Regions from separate parts of the Bradyrhizobium sp. F1.13.3 genome, predicted to be linked through region 1. Evidence: predicted binding sites of a transcription regulator. Region 1 holds the regulator's gene; each other region holds the start of a gene.
What was found. Region 1 encodes LexA, which represses DNA repair genes until DNA is damaged. Its sites were predicted from a motif close to TGTTCNNNNTGTGTTCNG; they were not measured.
Positions count from the first base shown of each region.

Region 2: ABIB66_RS34745 (helicase-related protein) is a predicted target of LexA. The motif match lies at 2,987-3,004, and genes of this name have one in related genera.
Region 3: ABIB66_RS05230 (DNA recombination protein RmuC) is a predicted target of LexA. The motif match lies at 4,413-4,430, and genes of this name have one in related genera.

Region 1 covers NZ_JBEPRI010000007.1:155,111-160,660, forward strand. The annotation lists gene ABIB66_RS20410 (alpha-hydroxy acid oxidase) at 1-174, shown strand, start outside; gene ABIB66_RS20415 (HAD family hydrolase) at 183-815, shown strand; gene ABIB66_RS20420 (hypothetical protein) at 985-1,176, shown strand; gene ABIB66_RS20425 (molybdopterin molybdotransferase MoeA) at 1,405-2,616, shown strand; gene lexA (transcriptional repressor LexA) at 2,793-3,494, shown strand; gene ABIB66_RS20435 (hypothetical protein) at 3,956-4,390, shown strand; gene ABIB66_RS20440 (GAF domain-containing protein) at 4,614-5,550, shown strand, end outside.
Region 2 covers NZ_JBEPRI010000018.1:24,180-29,729, reverse strand. The annotation lists gene ABIB66_RS34760 (DEAD/DEAH box helicase) at 1-649, opposite strand, end outside; gene rpmB (50S ribosomal protein L28) at 850-1,161, opposite strand; gene ABIB66_RS34750 (DUF3108 domain-containing protein) at 1,868-2,677, shown strand; gene ABIB66_RS34745 (helicase-related protein) at 3,271-5,550, shown strand, end outside.
Region 3 covers NZ_JBEPRI010000002.1:85,062-90,611, reverse strand. The annotation lists gene ABIB66_RS05255 (YbaB/EbfC family nucleoid-associated protein) at 1-153, shown strand, start outside; gene recR (recombination mediator RecR) at 155-757, shown strand; gene ABIB66_RS05245 (hypothetical protein) at 784-1,221, shown strand; gene ABIB66_RS05240 (AmpG family muropeptide MFS transporter) at 1,366-2,730, opposite strand; gene ABIB66_RS05235 (GIY-YIG nuclease family protein) at 2,817-3,119, opposite strand; gene ABIB66_RS05230 (DNA recombination protein RmuC) at 3,182-4,381, opposite strand; gene def (peptide deformylase) at 4,553-5,077, shown strand; gene fmt (methionyl-tRNA formyltransferase) at 5,211-5,550, shown strand, end outside.

The DNA of each region.
Region 1 (5,550 bases):
GTGGCGCGCATGCTGGAGCTGCTCGAGGACGAAGTGCTGCGCTGCCTCGGCCTCTTGGGTGCAACCTCGTTCGCCGAGGTCAACAAATCCTGCCTTCATCAGGCGACCGCAACCAACGCGCCCAGCGTGTTCAGCGCGTTTCCGCTGTTCGACCACGAGCCATATCGATACTGAATGAAAGGGTGCAGGTGACATCGCTCTCTCCCGGCAGCGCGGATGCGCTTCTGTTCGATCTCGGCCGCGTGGTGCTCGATATCGATTTCTCCAAGGCCATCGCCTGCTGGTCGGGACATGCCGGCTGCAAGCCCGAATCCCTCGTCGCGCGCTATGTGCGGGACAGCGAAGCCTATCGGTTGCACGAGATGGGGAAGATCAGCGATGAGGACTATTTCGCCTCATTGCGAGCCTCGCTCGGAATCGGCATTTCGGACGCGCAGTTCCTGGAAGGCTGGAACGCGATTTTCGCCGGCGAAATGCCTGACATCGCCGAGCTGCTGCCGCGGGCAGCGAAGCAGATGCCGCTCTACGCTTTCTCCAATACCAACCGGCCGCACGTGGACCATTTCTCAAGGGAATATGCCGACCTCCTCGGCCATTTCCGCGAGCTCTATTTGTCGTCCAGCATCGGCTTGCGCAAACCGGATGCGGAGGCCTTCGACCACGTCGTTGCAGCGATCGGCGTACCCGCCGGGCGCATCGTGTTCTTCGACGATCTTGCCGAAAACATCGAGGGAGCGCGGGCGCGCGGCTTGACGGCCGTGCATGTGACTTCGCCGCGTGACGTCGGGAACGCATTGAAGGCATTGGGCATTTGACGAGGAGCCCTTGTCGCGAAACCCACGGCGGCACGGCCCGACGGGACCAATTTTGAAGGAATTGAGGAACCCGATCACTTTGTGCATTTTTGTACAGAGTTCCGGGAACGGAATACCGCCTTCCGGACTCTTAGAGTCCGTTGGGACTTCTACGGACGGATGCATCATCGTGCTGGGCAAAACCTACCTCACCAAGCAAGCCTCTCTTCTTCTTGAATTCGCCAGGACAACTTCAGATTCGGACCTTTCCGCCAAGCTTGTGAGCAAGGCCGCCGACCTGAAATCCCAAGCCGATCCGCTACCCGACAAGGATCAAGGACCCAAGGCGCCCGACGTAACTCCCGGGCAGGCAGGGAGCTGATCGATACAGGCCGGGGGGCGCACGTCGTTCTCGTCTTACCATGACCACTATCCTGCCGATCTGTAACCTCCTTCGGATCATGGCGCGACGCGCTTGATCCCGGCTTCCGGAACAACATGAAGCGGCGGGAATGACTGCGCCCGTTCAGCCGTTTTTGCCTCCGCGCCCGCGCTCGGCTAGAAGACTTGCGGAACATTCGCCCGAACGTGCCGAGCAGGAGTTTTCGCCGTGGCCTTGATGCCGGTTTCTGACGCGCTTGCCGCAGTGCTGGCGGGTGCAGAGCCGCTGCCGGAAGACATGATTTCCCTCGACGAGGCCTACCATCGCGTGCTCGCGCGTGACGTCGCGGCGCGACGTACGCAGCCGCCGCAGGCGATGTCCGCGATGGACGGCTACGCGGTGCGCGCGGCCGATGCCGCGACGATCGATTCGGAGCTCACCGTCATCGGCGAAGTCGCGGCAGGCCGACCGTTCGCGGGGACGGTCGGCGCCGGCGAGGCCGTGCGGATCTTCACCGGCGGCGTCGTTCCCGGTGGCGCGGACGCCGTCGTGATCCAGGAGGACACGGTCGCCGCCGGCAAGCGTATCACGATCAAGGAAGCCGCGATCGCCGGACGGCACATCCGTCCCGCCGGCGTCGATTTCCGCGAGGGCGACGTGCTCCTGCGCAAGGGAAGCCGTCTCACCGAGCGCGACCTCGCGCTCGCCGCCGGGATGAACCATCCGCACCTTGCCGTTTTCAGGCGTCCGAAGGTCGCGATTCTCGCCACCGGCGACGAGCTGGTGATGCCGGGCACCACGCCCGGTCACGGCCAGATCGTCTATTCCAACGGCTACGCCCTGCACGCACTCGCCCGCAGGGAGGGCGCCGAGACCATCGACCTCGGTATTGCCGCCGACACGCTGGAGGCCACCACCGCCGGCATCCGCCGCGCCCGCGAGAGCGGCGCCGACATCCTGATCACGACCGGCGGCGCATCGGTCGGCGACCACGATCTGGTCCAGCAGGCACTGAGGGACGAAGGCATCGCGATGGCGTTCTGGAAAATCGCGATGCGGCCAGGCAAGCCGATGATGCACGGTCGGCTCGGCACAATGGGTGTGATCGGCCTGCCGGGCAATCCCGTGTCGTCCTACGTGTGCGCTTTCCTGTTCCTGGTGCCTCTGATTCGCGCCCTGTCTGGCCGTTCTGTGATTCACCATCGCCGTGAAAGCGCCGTGCTCGGCCGCGACGTCGGCGCCAACGACCAGCGCGAGGACTATCTGCGCGCGCATCTGGAGGAGCGTGACGACGGCACACGCGTCGTTCTTCCCGTCAACCATCAGGATTCTTCGCTGCTTGCGAATCTCGCTGCAGCACAGGTACTTCTCGTGCGCGCTCCGTTTGCGCCGAAGGCCGAAGCCGGCACGGCTTGCGAAGTATTGCGGCTCCCCGTCTGAGCGCCTCGGCAACGCGCGTTCCGCGAACTTTGCTCTGTTCACGGTAAATTAAGCAGTTGCGGAACATGTATCGAACATATAGTGTCCGTTCATGATTTGTTTCGAGCATGTAGCGGCATATAGCCGAATTCAGCGTCTCGGAATCGGACGACATCAACCGGGGGACTTTGGTCGAGATGTTAACGCGCAAACAATACGAGCTTCTGCGGTTCATCAGTGAACGTCTGAAGGAAAGTGGCGTGCCGCCTTCCTTCGACGAGATGAAGGATGCGCTCGACCTGCGCTCGAAGTCGGGCATCCATCGCCTGATCACGGCGCTCGAGGAGCGTGGCTTCATCCGACGCCTGCCCAACCGCGCCCGTGCGATTGAAGTCATTAAGCTGCCGGAGCTCCAGGCAGCCGCAGGCAGCCGGCGCGGCTTCACGCCGAGCGTCATCGAGGGCAATCTCGGCAAGGTGCGTGCGAGCTCCAGCCTGCCGGCTGACGAGGGCGAGCGTCCCGTTGCGGTGCCGGTGATGGGCCGCATCGCGGCCGGCACGCCGATCGAGGCGTTGCAGACCCGCAGCCATACCATCAGCGTACCGCCTGACATGCTCGGCTCGGGCGAGCATTACGCGCTCGAAGTGCGCGGCGATTCCATGGTCGAGGCCGGCATTCTTGACGGCGACATGGCACTGATCCAGCGCAACGAGAGCGCCGATACCGGCGACATCGTGGTGGCGCTGATCGACGACGAGGAAGCGACGCTGAAGCGCTTCCGCCGTCGCGGTGCATCGATCGCGCTCGAGCCCGCCAACGCGGCCTATGAGGTCCGCATCCTGCCGCCCAACCGGGTGAAGATTCAGGGCAAGCTGATCGGGCTTTACCGGAAGTACTGATACCGGAAGTGCTTCATACCGGAAGTGCTTGGCGCCTCGCGCGCTTCCACCGGCATCGCCGGTCAGAGATTGGAGCGGATCATCGTCCGCTCCGGCTGGATAGTCGTTCTGGTTCTGCACAGACTATCCGGCCCCTCCTCCGGGGCTGGCTCCTCACGACGCCAACGAAACAGCACGGCTTCAAACAGCACCGCTTCGCGGCTCAAGTGTTCGAGGAAACACCGGCCAGCGATCAAGTTCGACCGCTGCAGCCAAGCCGGCAATATTCGCGCATGCGCCTCCCGAATGCATCGCAACGGGCTTTGTTCCTATTGAATTCGGGAAAGATAATGTGATCGCGGCTTGCAGAAGCCAGCCGCAGATTTGCCCATAACCAAGCAGAGCGTTCGTGCTTCCACTCTGATAGAGGCCTGCGCCTCGATAAGAGACGCGGGTAGCTATCCCAGCATGAGGAGCACCCGATGTGTGACTACAGCCTGCATGCCGTCGCGTCGCGCCCCGCCGAAGTCGGCGAGACGATCGTCACGACAAGCTTCCGCGGCACCTCGACGCGCGGCTTCGCCTCCGCAGCCGATCCGTCTGTTGCCGTCTGCCTGCTGCCAGGAACGGAGCTCGCCTTCGCCGACGACGTCCGCTACGACAATCGCTGGATCTGGACACGCACGATCAATTCCCGCGTGGGTAAGTTCGGCAAGATGGATCCGCACATTCCCGACCGCCATCATGACGCGATCGAATTCCCCGACGGTAAATATGTGCTGGTGACGCAGCTCGTCGAAGGCCAGCGCGCGACCGTGCTGCAGCTGCCGGTAACTCAGTCGGTCGCCGAGCGCGAGCACAAGGTGCAGATTATCGCCGACCGGCAGCCGACCGTCACGCACCTGCCGATCGGCTGACACAGCCGCCTCCGGCTACGAGGTCGGGGGTCAGGATTGAATTGCCATCGCCGGCCGCGGCCGGCGAGATGGTGTGGCTTGCGTCCGCGAAATCCAATCGGATGGACCAAGCAGTTGCACCTCTCCGCCGCACGAAGTTTGAGCCGCCCTGCCTGAAGTTTGAACGTCCGCTTCGCAGCCAAATGACCGATGCTGTCAGGGCTTGAGACGGCGGACACGCTCGATGAAAACCTTCCTTCGCGTCGTTGAACTCTGGGTGCCCGATCGGACGCGCATGCGGCTGGAGTTTGGTGGCGGCCTCTACGACGAAGGGCTGTCCGCGTTCAAGGCCGTCAGCGAAGAGCTGCACTTCGGGTATGACGAGGGACTTCCGGGCAAGGCTTGGGCCGCGGGCCACCCCGTGATCCTCACCAAATTCGCCAACTCCTATTTCAAACGGACCGATCAGGCGCTCGCGGCCGGCCTCACCTGCGGCGTCGCGGTGCCGGTGTTTGCGGGTGAATTCCTGCAAGCCGTCATGGTGCTATTCTGCGGCGACGACGAAGCGCATGTCGGGGCGATCGAGCTTTGGCACAACGACCCAGATGCCTCCCACGAGATGGGGCTCGTCGATGGCTATTATGGCACCGCCGACATGTTCGAATTCAACTCCCGCCACACTAAATTTCCTCGCGGCTTTGGCCTGCCTGGCCGCACCTGGAAGGCGGGGCTGCCGCTGATCATCAAGGACCTGCACGACGCCAGGAGTTTTCTGCGCTGGGAGGACGCAGCCAAGGTCGGGATCAATTGCGGCGTCGGCGTGCCCTATCGGACCGGCACGGACCAGACCTGGGTCCTGACATTCCTCTCCGCGCAGGCCACGCCGATTGCGCGACGCTTCGAGATCTGGATCCCGAACGAGACCCACTCGGCACTGGTGTTCCGCGCCGGCGATTGCAGCGCGCAGACCGACCTTGCCGCGCTCTATGCGGAAAAATCCATTGCCAGAGGCGAAGGCAGCATCGGCGGGGCCTGGGCGACCGGCATGCCCGCGCTCAACAATGAGCTCGCGCATGACGGCTCGGTCGCCGGTTTCGAAGCCTGCACAGCCGGACTGAGCCGGATGGTGGCCCTGCCGGTCATCGGCAATTCCAGGCTCGACGCCGTGCTGGCCTGGTACT
Region 2 (5,550 bases), on a different contig from region 1:
CGCTTTGCTCATCCGCGTGGATGCCGCGAGAATCCGCCAACGTGTTTGCGATATCTTCGGTACTCCACCCTCTGTCTCCTACGGCTTGGGATTTATCTACCGAGTAAGCGATAGGGTGCGGCCCTTCCAGGCGGGTAAAATAATGAAATAGCTGAAGCTCATTGATGTTGAATAAATGCGTCTCGTCAACCAGCACTGCGTCATAGCCGTCACGTGTGCGCCTTCTGCGCCAGATAAGTCCCGACTGCTCTTCATCGATGACCAGATATCGACTTTCTTGAGATAATTTGCGCCCCACAAAGAAGACGCCTTCGCCATGTGATGTGATTCTAAGAGACGCTGAGACGTTGGCTCCGGGTACTTCGCCCAGCAATACCGCTAGTTCGATAGTCTTTAGAGCAGATTCTGTTCTCGACGAAAGGTCACTGGCTATTCTCGACACGATTAGTTCATAGCCATCTACTCGTAACCAGTCCGCAAGCGAGACAATGGGCGCATAATTGAGAACGTTGTACTTGTCCTGCTCAAGGTCGCATCGCGCTGTGAGAACGATGCCGTCAACTCTACATTTTGGATACCGTTCGGCCCTTGCAAAGGAGAAAATTGATCCTTGGTTTAGTTGGCCCAAGAGGGGTGGTTTGATAGTCATGGCTAGAACTCAGCGGCGGAAAGATAGCGAATTTCAGATCTGCAACCTAAATGATAGCTAGTCTTTCAGACTATCCACGCCCCGCGCTCACGTTGCATCGCAAACAAAAACGGCCGGATCTTCCGATCCGGCCGCAATGCAAAACTCTTCCGGCTCAGCCTACGCCACCCGACGCAAGCCCTCGCCCAATTCGAAAATTCTTAGCTCGCCTTCTTCTCCGGCGCGGGAGTCGGGCCGACCTTCTTCTGGATGGCGCGCTTCAGCTCGAGGGCGCGCGGCGACAGCACGGCCGCCTTGGCCTTGAGCAGGAAGGGATCGAGGCCGCCATTGTGGTCGACGCTCTTGATCGCGTTGGTGGAGACGCGCAGGCGCACGTTGCGGCCCAGCGCTTCGCTGATGAAGGTCACGTTGACCAGGTTCGGCAGGAAGCGGCGCTTGGTCTTGATGTTGGAGTGGCTGACCGTGTGGCCGACCTGGGGGCCCTTGGCCGTCAATTCGCAGCGGCGAGACATGGCAAAATCCTCAATCTTTCCCAACGATGTGCGGCCGCCATTCGGGGCGCCACGGGCAAATTCTCTGTCCTTGCAGGGAGCGGGCGGACGTATAGGGGGGAAGCGGCGGGACGTCAAGGCGACGGGCCGTTTTTGGCCCGTCGTTCCCCCATTGCGCGCTTGCGCAATGTGGGCGCGCGAGAGCGCGAAACCGGGATCTCGAGCGGCATAAAGCGGTGTCATCGCCCGCCTTGCCGCCTTCGCTGAAGCTTCGGCGGGCCGAGCACCCGTGTGGGCCTCGGCGTAGCCTTGGCGGAGCCGGGACCGGGCGATCCAGTACTCCGAGACGGTACGGCTGACCAGAGGGGCCGCGGCGTACTGGATGCCCCGGTCAAGCCGGGGCATGACAGTGGAAAGGGAGGAGAGAGGTGCGCGCTTCTGACCCGCCCCGATCACCAAAACGGCAATGATTATCGCGCCTTACCATCACATAAAGGGCGTATTCGCGCCCGAAGAGTCCAGTGGAGTTCCGGACGCCGATAGGCCCGGACACATTGCCTGGCGCGGTTTTTCGCTTAAGTAACAACCGTTCGCGCCCCGATTGGATTGTTTCGTGCTCACAACGCCTCATCTTGCGCCAAGTCTGCGTCCAAATGAGCTGCGCCCAAATGAGCTGCGCTCAGCGGAGCGGCGCGCAAGTCATCCGCGCTCTGCCGGCCGCTGGGTCATGGTGGCCCTTTTCGGGCTGGTCTTGGCGTGGGCGGCGGAGCCCGCGGCGGCGCAAGGCAAGCTCGAGGCGCAATACGAGGCGACGCTGGCGGGCATTCCGGTCGGCAAGGGCGCCTGGAACATCGACATCCAGGACGACGTGTTCGCGGCCGCGGCCTCCGGCGGCACCTCGGGGCTTTTGAAATCGTTCGCGGGCGGGTCCGGCACCGGCGCCTCGCAGGGCCGCGTGGTCAACGGCGCGCTGGTCGCGACCGGCTACCAGGCCTCCACCACCACCTCGAAGAAGACCGAAGAGATCCGCATCACGCTCGACAAGGGCAATGTGAAGGATTTTGCCATCCTGCCGGAGCCGCCGGTCGATCCAGACCGCATCGTCGTCACCGACGCGCATCGCCGCGGCGTCTGGGATCCGATGACGGCCTCGCTGGTGCGCGTATCCGGCACCGGCGACGTGCTGTCGGCGGACGCCTGCCACGGCAGCGCCGCCGTGTTCGACGGCCGCATGCGCTACGAGCTCAAGCTCGATTTCAAGCGCATGGAAAACGTCAAGGCGGAAAAGGGCTATCACGGCCAGGTCGTGGTCTGCTCGCTGTATTTCGTGCCCATCGCCGGCTACATCCCCGACCGTCCGGTGATCAAATATCTCGCCGCCCAGCGCAACATCGAGGTCGCGTTCGCGCCGATCGCCGGCACGCGCATCCTGGTCCCGTTCTGGCTGAAAGTGCCGACCCCGCTCGGGCCGGCCATGCTGGAAGCCACCAGCTTCATCACCACGGCGCAGCCGCCCAGGGTGGCGAAGACTCAGTAGGGCTGGCGTCCCGCGCCGAACTCCCCTTTTTGGCAAAATAAACACGAATGATTTCAACGACATGCCTACTGTGCATGGGGTTGTTTTCGCGCTTTTTGTTTGGAGGGGGGGCGAGGACGGGAATCCATTTGACTCCTCCCCGATTCTGATTCGACTCCGCGCCGTCCCCAGCTTTAACGAATCCGCCACCGAAACGTCGCTTGTGCGGCGGGCCAAAACTCCATCTAGTGCGAACCCAATAAGCCTCCCGCGACATCTTGCGTGAACGGAACAGGACTCAAAGGGGGAGTCAGCGATTCGGCCGCGATTCGTTCTCAACTCGTTCCGAAGCTTAAAGCCAACGGGAAAAGCGTCGCAAAGTGAGACAGTTGCGCGGGATCTGGGGAGGGGCGCCGCATTCTCCGCTGTCATGCCCCGGCTTGACCGGGGCATCCAGTACGCCGCGCCCTCTCGGTTTGATCTGCGCCGCCTCTGGAATACTGGATCGCCCGGTCGAGCCGGGCGATGACAGCAGTGTGTGAGGCCAGCCCTTCGCGCCACCGCCCCAAAACAGCACTGACATTCGCCCCAATCGCCATTACCTAATCCCCCAGATGCTTTTTTCCTCCTCCCCCTTCGCTTCCGATCGGCTTCCCGGCGCCGGCGTCACTGCGGTGCTTGGTCCCACCAACACCGGCAAGACCCATCTCGCCATTGAGCGGATGCTCGCGCATCCCTCCGGCATGATCGGGCTGCCGCTGCGCCTGCTGGCGCGCGAGGTCTACAACAAGATCGCCGCGCGGGTCGGCCCCGATGCCGTCGCGCTGGTGACCGGCGAGGAGAAGATCAAGCCGAAATCGCCGCGCTACTGGGTCTCGACCGTCGAGGCGATGCCGCGCGATCTCGACGTCTCGTTCCTCGCCGTCGACGAGGTGCAGATTGCATCTGATCTGGAACGCGGCCACGTCTTCACCGATCGCATCCTCAACCGCCGCGGCCGCGACGAGACGCTGCTGCTGGGCGCTGCGACCATGCGACCGATCATCGAGCGGCTGCTGCCGGGCGTTTCCATGATCACGCGGCCGCGGCTGTCGCAGCTGGAATTCGCCGGCGACCGCAAGATCACGCGGCAGCCGCGCCGCACCGCCATCGTCGCCTTCTCGGCCGACGAGGTCTACGCCATCGCCGAGCTGATCCGCCGCCAGCATGGCGGCGCCGCCGTGGTGCTGGGCTCACTGTCGCCGCGCACCCGCAACGCGCAGGTCGCGATGTTCCAGAACGGCGAGGTCGATTACCTCGTCGCCACCGACGCCGTCGGCATGGGCCTCAATCTCGACGTCGACCACGTCGCCTTTGCCTCCGACCGCAAGTTCGACGGCTACCAGTTCCGCCGCCTGACGCCGTCCGAATTCGGCCAGATCGCCGGCCGCGCCGGCCGCGCCACCCGCAACGGCACCTTCGGCACCACCGGCCGCTGCGCGCCGTTCGAGCCCGAACTCGTCAATGCGCTGCAGAACCACACCTTCGATCCCGTGAAGGTTTTGCAATGGCGCAATTCGAAGCTGGATTTTGCCTCCCTCGGCGCGCTCCAGGTCTCGCTGAACCTGGCCCCCGGTCACGAGGCGCTGACGCGCGCGCCCATCGCCGTGGACATGCGCGTGCTCGACCACGCCGCCCGCGACGCCGAGGTGCGCGATGTCGCACATGGCAAGGACGCGGTGGAACGGCTGTGGGAGGCCTGCCAGGTCCCGGATTATCGAAAGCTGTCGCCGGCCGCCCACGCCGAGCTGGTGACGACGCTGTACGGCTTCCTGATGCGGAAGGGATGCATCCCCGACGCCTGGTTCAGGACCCAGATCGACCAGGCCGACCGCGTCGACGGCGATATCGACACGCTGTCGGCCCGGATCGCGCAGATTCGCACCTGGACCTTCGTCGCCAACCGCCCCGACTGGCTGAAAGACCCGGAACGATGGCAGGGGATCGCCCGCGAGGTCGAAAATAAATTATCGGATGCGCTCCATGAACGCTTGACTGAGCGTTTCGTTGATCGCCGGACCAGTGTATTGATGCGCCGCCTGCGGGAGAACACGAGCTTGAATACGGAAATCGGCAAGACCGGCGAAGTCATCGTCGAAGGCCATGTCATCGGCCGCCTCGATGGCTTCACCTTTGCACCGGATGCGGCGGAAGCCGGCTCCGATGCGAAAGCGTTGCAGGCTGCAGCGCAGGCCGTGCTCGCCGGCGAGATCAACGCGCGCGCCGAAAAACTGGGCAATGCGCCGGACGAGCAGTTCGTGCTGACCTCGGAAGGCATCATCCGCTGGACCGGCGACGCCGTGGCGCGGCTGTCTGCCGCAGAGGACGCGCTGCATCCGCGCATCCGCATCATCTCCGACGAACGCCTCACGGGCGGTCCTCGCGACAAGGTGCAGGCCCGGCTCGACCTCTGGCTCAAGACGCATATCGAAAAGCTGCTCGGGCCGCTGTTCGAGCTCAGCAAGGCCGAGGACGTCACCGGCATCGCCCGCGGCATCGCCTATCAGCTCGTCGAGGCGCTCGGCGTGCTGGAGCGCCCGAAGATCGCCAACGAGCTGAAGGACCTCGACCAGCCCTCGCGCGCGACCTTGCGCAAATACGGCGTCCGCTTCGGCGCCTATCACCTCTATTTCCCCGGCCTGCTCAAGCCGGCCGGGCGTGCGCTGGCCGCGCTGCTCTGGGCGCTGAAGCAGGACAATGTCGATCCCTCCGCGCTGTCGGGCGCGCAGCATCTGGCGAGCTCCGGCCGCACCTCGTTCCCGGTCGACAAGCAGCTGCCGCGCGACGCCTATCGCGTGCTCGGCTACAAGCAGGCCGGCGAGCGCGCCGTCCGCGTCGACATCCTGGAGCGCCTG
Region 3 (5,550 bases), on a different contig from region 1:
AAGGCGGAAGAGCGCGAGGTGCTCGAGGATCTGCTCGTCACCGCGTTCGGCGAGGCCCGCCGCAAGGCGGAAGCCGCCATGCAGGAGAAGATGCAGTCGCTCACCGGCGGGCTCGGTCTGCCACCGGGGCTGTCGGGGTTGTTCGGCCAGTAGGATGGGCGCTGTTGCGGGTCCTGAAATCGAGCGGCTGGTCCAGCTTCTCGCGCGGCTGCCGGGCCTCGGCCCGCGCTCGGCGCGGCGCGCCGCGCTGCATCTGATCAAGAAGCGCGAAGCGCTGATGATGCCGCTGTCCTCGGCCATGCAGGTCGCGCTCGACAAGGTCCAGGTCTGCAAGACCTGCGGCAACATCGACACGCAAAGTCCCTGCACGGTCTGCACCGATCCGAGGCGCGATCCCTCGATCATCGTGGTCGTCGCCGACGTTGCCGATCTCTGGGCGCTGGAGCGGGCTAATGCCACTCAAGGGCGCTATCACGTGCTGGGCGCGACATTGTCGCCGCTCGACGGCGTCGGCCCGCAGGACCTCACCATCGAGGCGCTGGTCGCGCGCGCGCATGAGGCACAGGTGCATGAGGTCATCCTGGCGCTGAATGCCACCGTCGACGGCCAGACCACCGCACACTACATCACCGACCTGCTTCAGGACGCCAACGTAAAAGTAACCCGGCTCGCCCATGGTGTGCCGGTCGGCGGCGAGCTTGATTATCTCGATGAAGGTACGCTATCGGCCGCGATGCGGCAGCGCACCCTGTTCTAGCCATCCAGACTTACGGAACAGACGACATGACGAAACTTTTCGCCACACGATGGGCTTTGGTCGCAACGCTGACGATGCTGGCCACGCCGGCCGTCTCCGCGCAGCAGGACGACGGGGCTCCGCCGCCGTCGAAGCCCGGCAAGCCGATCAATGCCGGCGAGGTGCTGTCGGGCGAGCTGAACACGATGAAGGTGCGCGACGTCAAGAACGTCGGCAAGCGGGTTGCGACCTACCAGATCACCTCCGAGCCGCGCCGGCTGCCGCCGCCGAGCGGGCTGTGCAATCTCGAGACCGGCCCCGAAACCTTCCAGCTCGTTCCGAGCGGCGACGCGCAGGCCGCACAGCTGAAGACGTTCGCCGGCAAGGAGATCTCGGTCAAGGTCGACGAGATCGCCTGCGCCAGCGATCCGGGCCAGATGAGCGAAGCCGTGATCACGAAGTGGAGCCTGATCAAGAAGCAGTAGGGGCACACGCGATGTCCTCACCGCGCTTGCGGTGTCATCGCCCGGCTTGACCGGGCGATCCAGTACGCCGCGGCTTCTCGGTCAGTCACATCTTTCTCTGGAATACTGGATGCCCCGCCTTCGCGGGGCATGACAGCAGTGGTGTCAAACCCTTACCGGCCCCAGCGTCTCGAAATGTCCGCGCTTCTGCAGCCAGGCCAGCAGCACCAGGCTCGGGATCGCCACCAGCATGCAGATCACGAAGAACAGCGGCCAACCGGTGGTATCAGCCACGAAGCCGGCGCCTGACGAGAGATAGGTCCGCCCCACCGCGGCAAGTGCGGTGAGCAGCGCATATTGCGTCGCCGTGTGCAGCGGGTTCTGGCAGAGCGCCGAAAGATAGGCGACGAAGATCACCGTGCCGATGGCGCTGGTGAAGTTCTCACAGGTGATGGCGAAGGCGAGCGCCCATTGGCTGGTACCGACGAAGGCCAGCCAGGAGAAGGAGAGGTTCGCGAGCGCCTGCACCACGCCGCCGATCCAGAGGCTGCTCGCAAGCGAATAGCGCCGCGCGACGAAGCCGCCGGCAAAACCGCCGATCAGCGTCGCAGCGAGGCCCACGCCCTTCACGATCGCCGCGTAGTCGTTGCGGGAGAAGCCGAGGTCGATCACGAACGGCGCGGTCATCGTGCCGGAGAAGGCGTCGGTGAATTTGAACAGCACGACGAAGGCGAGCGCGGCGAGCGCGTCTTTGCGCGTCAGGAATTCGGAGAAGGCGCCGATCGCCGCGTGCAGCACGCGCGCGAACGCGGTCTGCGTCTGCGTCGCGGCTTCCGCCCGCACCGACTGCTCCGGCTCGGTCGCGACCAGCGCTGTGATCGTCCCGATCAGCACCATCGCCGCCATCACCACATAGCCCCACATCCAGGCCGAGGTGCGGGTGATGCCGGTGCTCTCGAAGCCCGAGACGATGAACAGCGCGCCGGCGGTCGAGACCAGCATGCCGATGCGATAGGCCGCGACATAGGACGCCATCCCGGCGGCCTGCTCGCTCTCCGGCAGGCTCTCGACCCGGAAGGCGTCGACCACGATGTCCTGCGTCGACGAGGCCGTCGCCACCAGCAAGGCGCCGAGCGCGACATAGAACGGCGAGCGCGCGGGATCGGTCAGCGCCAGCAGCAGGATGGCGACGATCAGCAGCAATTGCGAGAACAGCAACCAGCCGCGTCGCCGCCCGAACGCGCGCGTGAACAGCGGAACATGCATCGCATCCACCAGCGGCGCCCACAGGAATTTCAGCGTGTAGGGCGTGCCGACCAGCGCAAACAGCCCGATGGTCTTGAGATCGACGCCGGATTCCCGCATCCACACCAGCAGTGTCGAGCCCGACAACGCCAGCGGCAGCCCGGACGAGAAGCCGAGGAACAGCACGATCAGCACCCGCGGTTGCAGGTAAACGGCAAGGCTGTCACGCCAGGAGGTGGGGGCCGTGCCGGAGCCGGCAGGGGAGGTCGCGTCGGGTGCGGTCATGGCAGGGTGTTAGCAGATTCTGGCCGCCACAAGTGAGGTGTCGTCGCCCGGCTTGACCGGGCGACCCAGTATCCCAGAGGCGGGAGTTATGGAGGACCCGCGATCCCCGCATAGAGATCGTTCCAATCAGGATTATCCTTCTCGATCAGCGCAATCTTCCAGGCGCGCTTCCATTTTTTCAGGCGCTTCTCGCGTTTTATCGCATTCTCGGGATCATCGAATTGCTCGAAATAGACTAGCTTCACAACGTCATATTCCTTCGTGAAGCTCTCGACTAACTGCAATTTGTGTTCGGCCACACGGCGGATGAGATCGTTCGTTACGCCAATGTAAAGCGTGCCGCCCATCTTGCTGGCGAGAATGTACACGTAGTAGCAGCGCCCGCCCATCTGCCGCCTCTGGGATACTGGGTCGCCCGGTCAAGCCGGGCGACGACAGTGTGTTCTATATTCTACTCCCCCGCCTGAAGCTTCCTCGGGAACAACTCGGCAGCACCGGTGGCCACGAGATGCGGCGCTTCCGGTGCATCGCTCTTGCTGAAATCGAGTTCTTCGATGCGTCCGGCGCGCTTCTCGATCTTGTCGGCGGAGATCAGCACCTGCCGCACGTCCTCGTTGGCGTCGGCAAAGTGCTTCTGCAATTTCAGCACGCGGTCGCGCAGGCGGCCGAGGTCGTCGCCGAGCTTGATCACTTCGGTGCGGATCTGGTCGGCGGCATCGCGCATGCGCGCGTCCTTCATGATCTGCTGCATCACCTGGATCGCCAGCATCAGTAGCGACGGCGACACCAGCACGACGCGGGCGCGATACGCCTTCTGGATCACGTCGTCGAAACCGTCATGGATCTCAGCGTAGACCGATTCCGACGGCACGAACATCAGCGCCATGTCCTGGGTCTCGCCGGCGACGAGATATTTTTCGGCAATGTCGCTGACATGCTTCATGACGTCGCCGCGCAGCCGCTGCGTGGCGATCCTCTTTTCCTCGTCGGTGCGCGCGTCATGCAGCGCGGTCATCGCTTCCAGCGGAAATTTCGCGTCGATGCAGAGTGGCCGCTGGTCGGGCAGGAACACGACGCAGTCCGGGCGCTTGCCGGTCGAAAGCGTGAACTGGAACTCGTAGGCGCCCTTCGGCAGACCGTCCTGGACGATCGCCTCCATCCGCGCCTGACCGAAGGCGCCGCGCGACTGCTTGTTGGCGAGCACGTCGCGCAGGGTCGTCACCTGTGTGGTGAGGTCGGTGAGGTTCTTGTGCGCGCTGTCGATGATGCCGAGCCGCTCGTGCAGCGCGCGCAGGCTCTCCATGGTGTTGCGGGTGGTGTGCTCCATGGATTGGCCGACCCGGTGGGTCACCGAATCCAGCCGCTCGTTGACCGCGCGTGCCATGTCGGCCTGGCGGCCGGCCAGCGTCTGGGTCATGGCGTCGACGCGCCCCGAAGCCTCGCTCTGGGCATGCAACATCTGGCTGATGCGCTCCTCGAGTTCGTCGGCGCGGATCGCGTTGGCCATCGCGAGTTCCGCGCCGCGCCGCCCGGAGCGCGCGATCACGACTGCGATCACCACCATCAGGATGAGGACCAGGGCGCCGAAGCCGATCAGCGCGTCCACGGTGCGCACCGGCCAGTCGCCGAGCATGAAAATGATCTCGTTCATGCCCCTGCTTCTAGCCGATTCGCTTGGGGGCACGAACGAATAGCGAACATTTATGGTAAACGCCCTGTTAATTTTTATGGTTAACGAAACCCGAAGTTTTATGGTTAGTGGAGGGTTAACAGGGTTCCCGGCCGGATTGACCGCATCGAACGCGCGGCTTAAATCGCGGCCATGGCCCTCAGAGAAATCATCATCCTGCCCGACAAGCAGCTGCGTCTGGTCTCCAAGCCGATCGAGAAGGTCACGCCGGAGATCCGCAAGCTTGCCGACGACATGTTCGAGACCATGTATGACGCGCCCGGCATCGGGCTCGCGGCGATCCAGATCGCGCAGCCGTTGCGGCTGATCACCATGGACCTCGCCAAGCCCGATCAGGACGGCGAGACCAAGCCCGAGCCGCGCGTCTTCATCAATCCGGAAATCATCGCCTCCTCGGAGGACCTGTCGGTCTACGAGGAAGGCTGCCTGTCGATCCCCGAATATTACGAGGAGGTCGAGCGCCCCGCGAAGGTGCGGGTGCGCTACATGGATCTCGACGGCAAGGTGCACGAGGAGGATGCTGAAGGCCTCTACGCCACCTGCATCCAGCACGAGATCGACCATCTCAACGGCGTGCTGTTCGTCGACTATCTGTCAAAGCTCAAGCGCGACCGCGTGCTGAAGAAGTTCGAGAAAGCCGCCAAGCGCGCGGAGTGAGTAGGTTCTTTCTCACCGTCATGGCCGGGCTTGACCCGGCCATCCACGCCTTGCTTGCTTTGTCGCCAAGACCGTGGATGCCCGGGACAAGCCCGGGCATGACGGAGAAACAAGCCTTACCGAGCGCCGCCACATGCCCCTCCGCCTGATCTTCATGGGCACGCCCGATTTCTCCGTGCCGACGCTGCTCGAGCTCGTCGCGCATGGCCACGAGATCGCGGCCGTGTATACGCGCGCGCCGAAGCCCGGCGGCCGCCGCGGCCTGCAATTGCAGCCGACCCCGGTGGAAGAGGCCGCGCGAAAGCTTGGCATTCCCGTGCTGACGCCGAAGACGTTGAAAACGCCGGAGGCGCTGGAAGAATTTCGTGCCTTCGACGCCGATGCGGCGGTCGTCGTCGCCTATGGCATGATCCTGCCGCAGGTGATCCTCGATGCGCCAAAGCTCGGCTGCTACAATCTGCACGCCTCGCTGC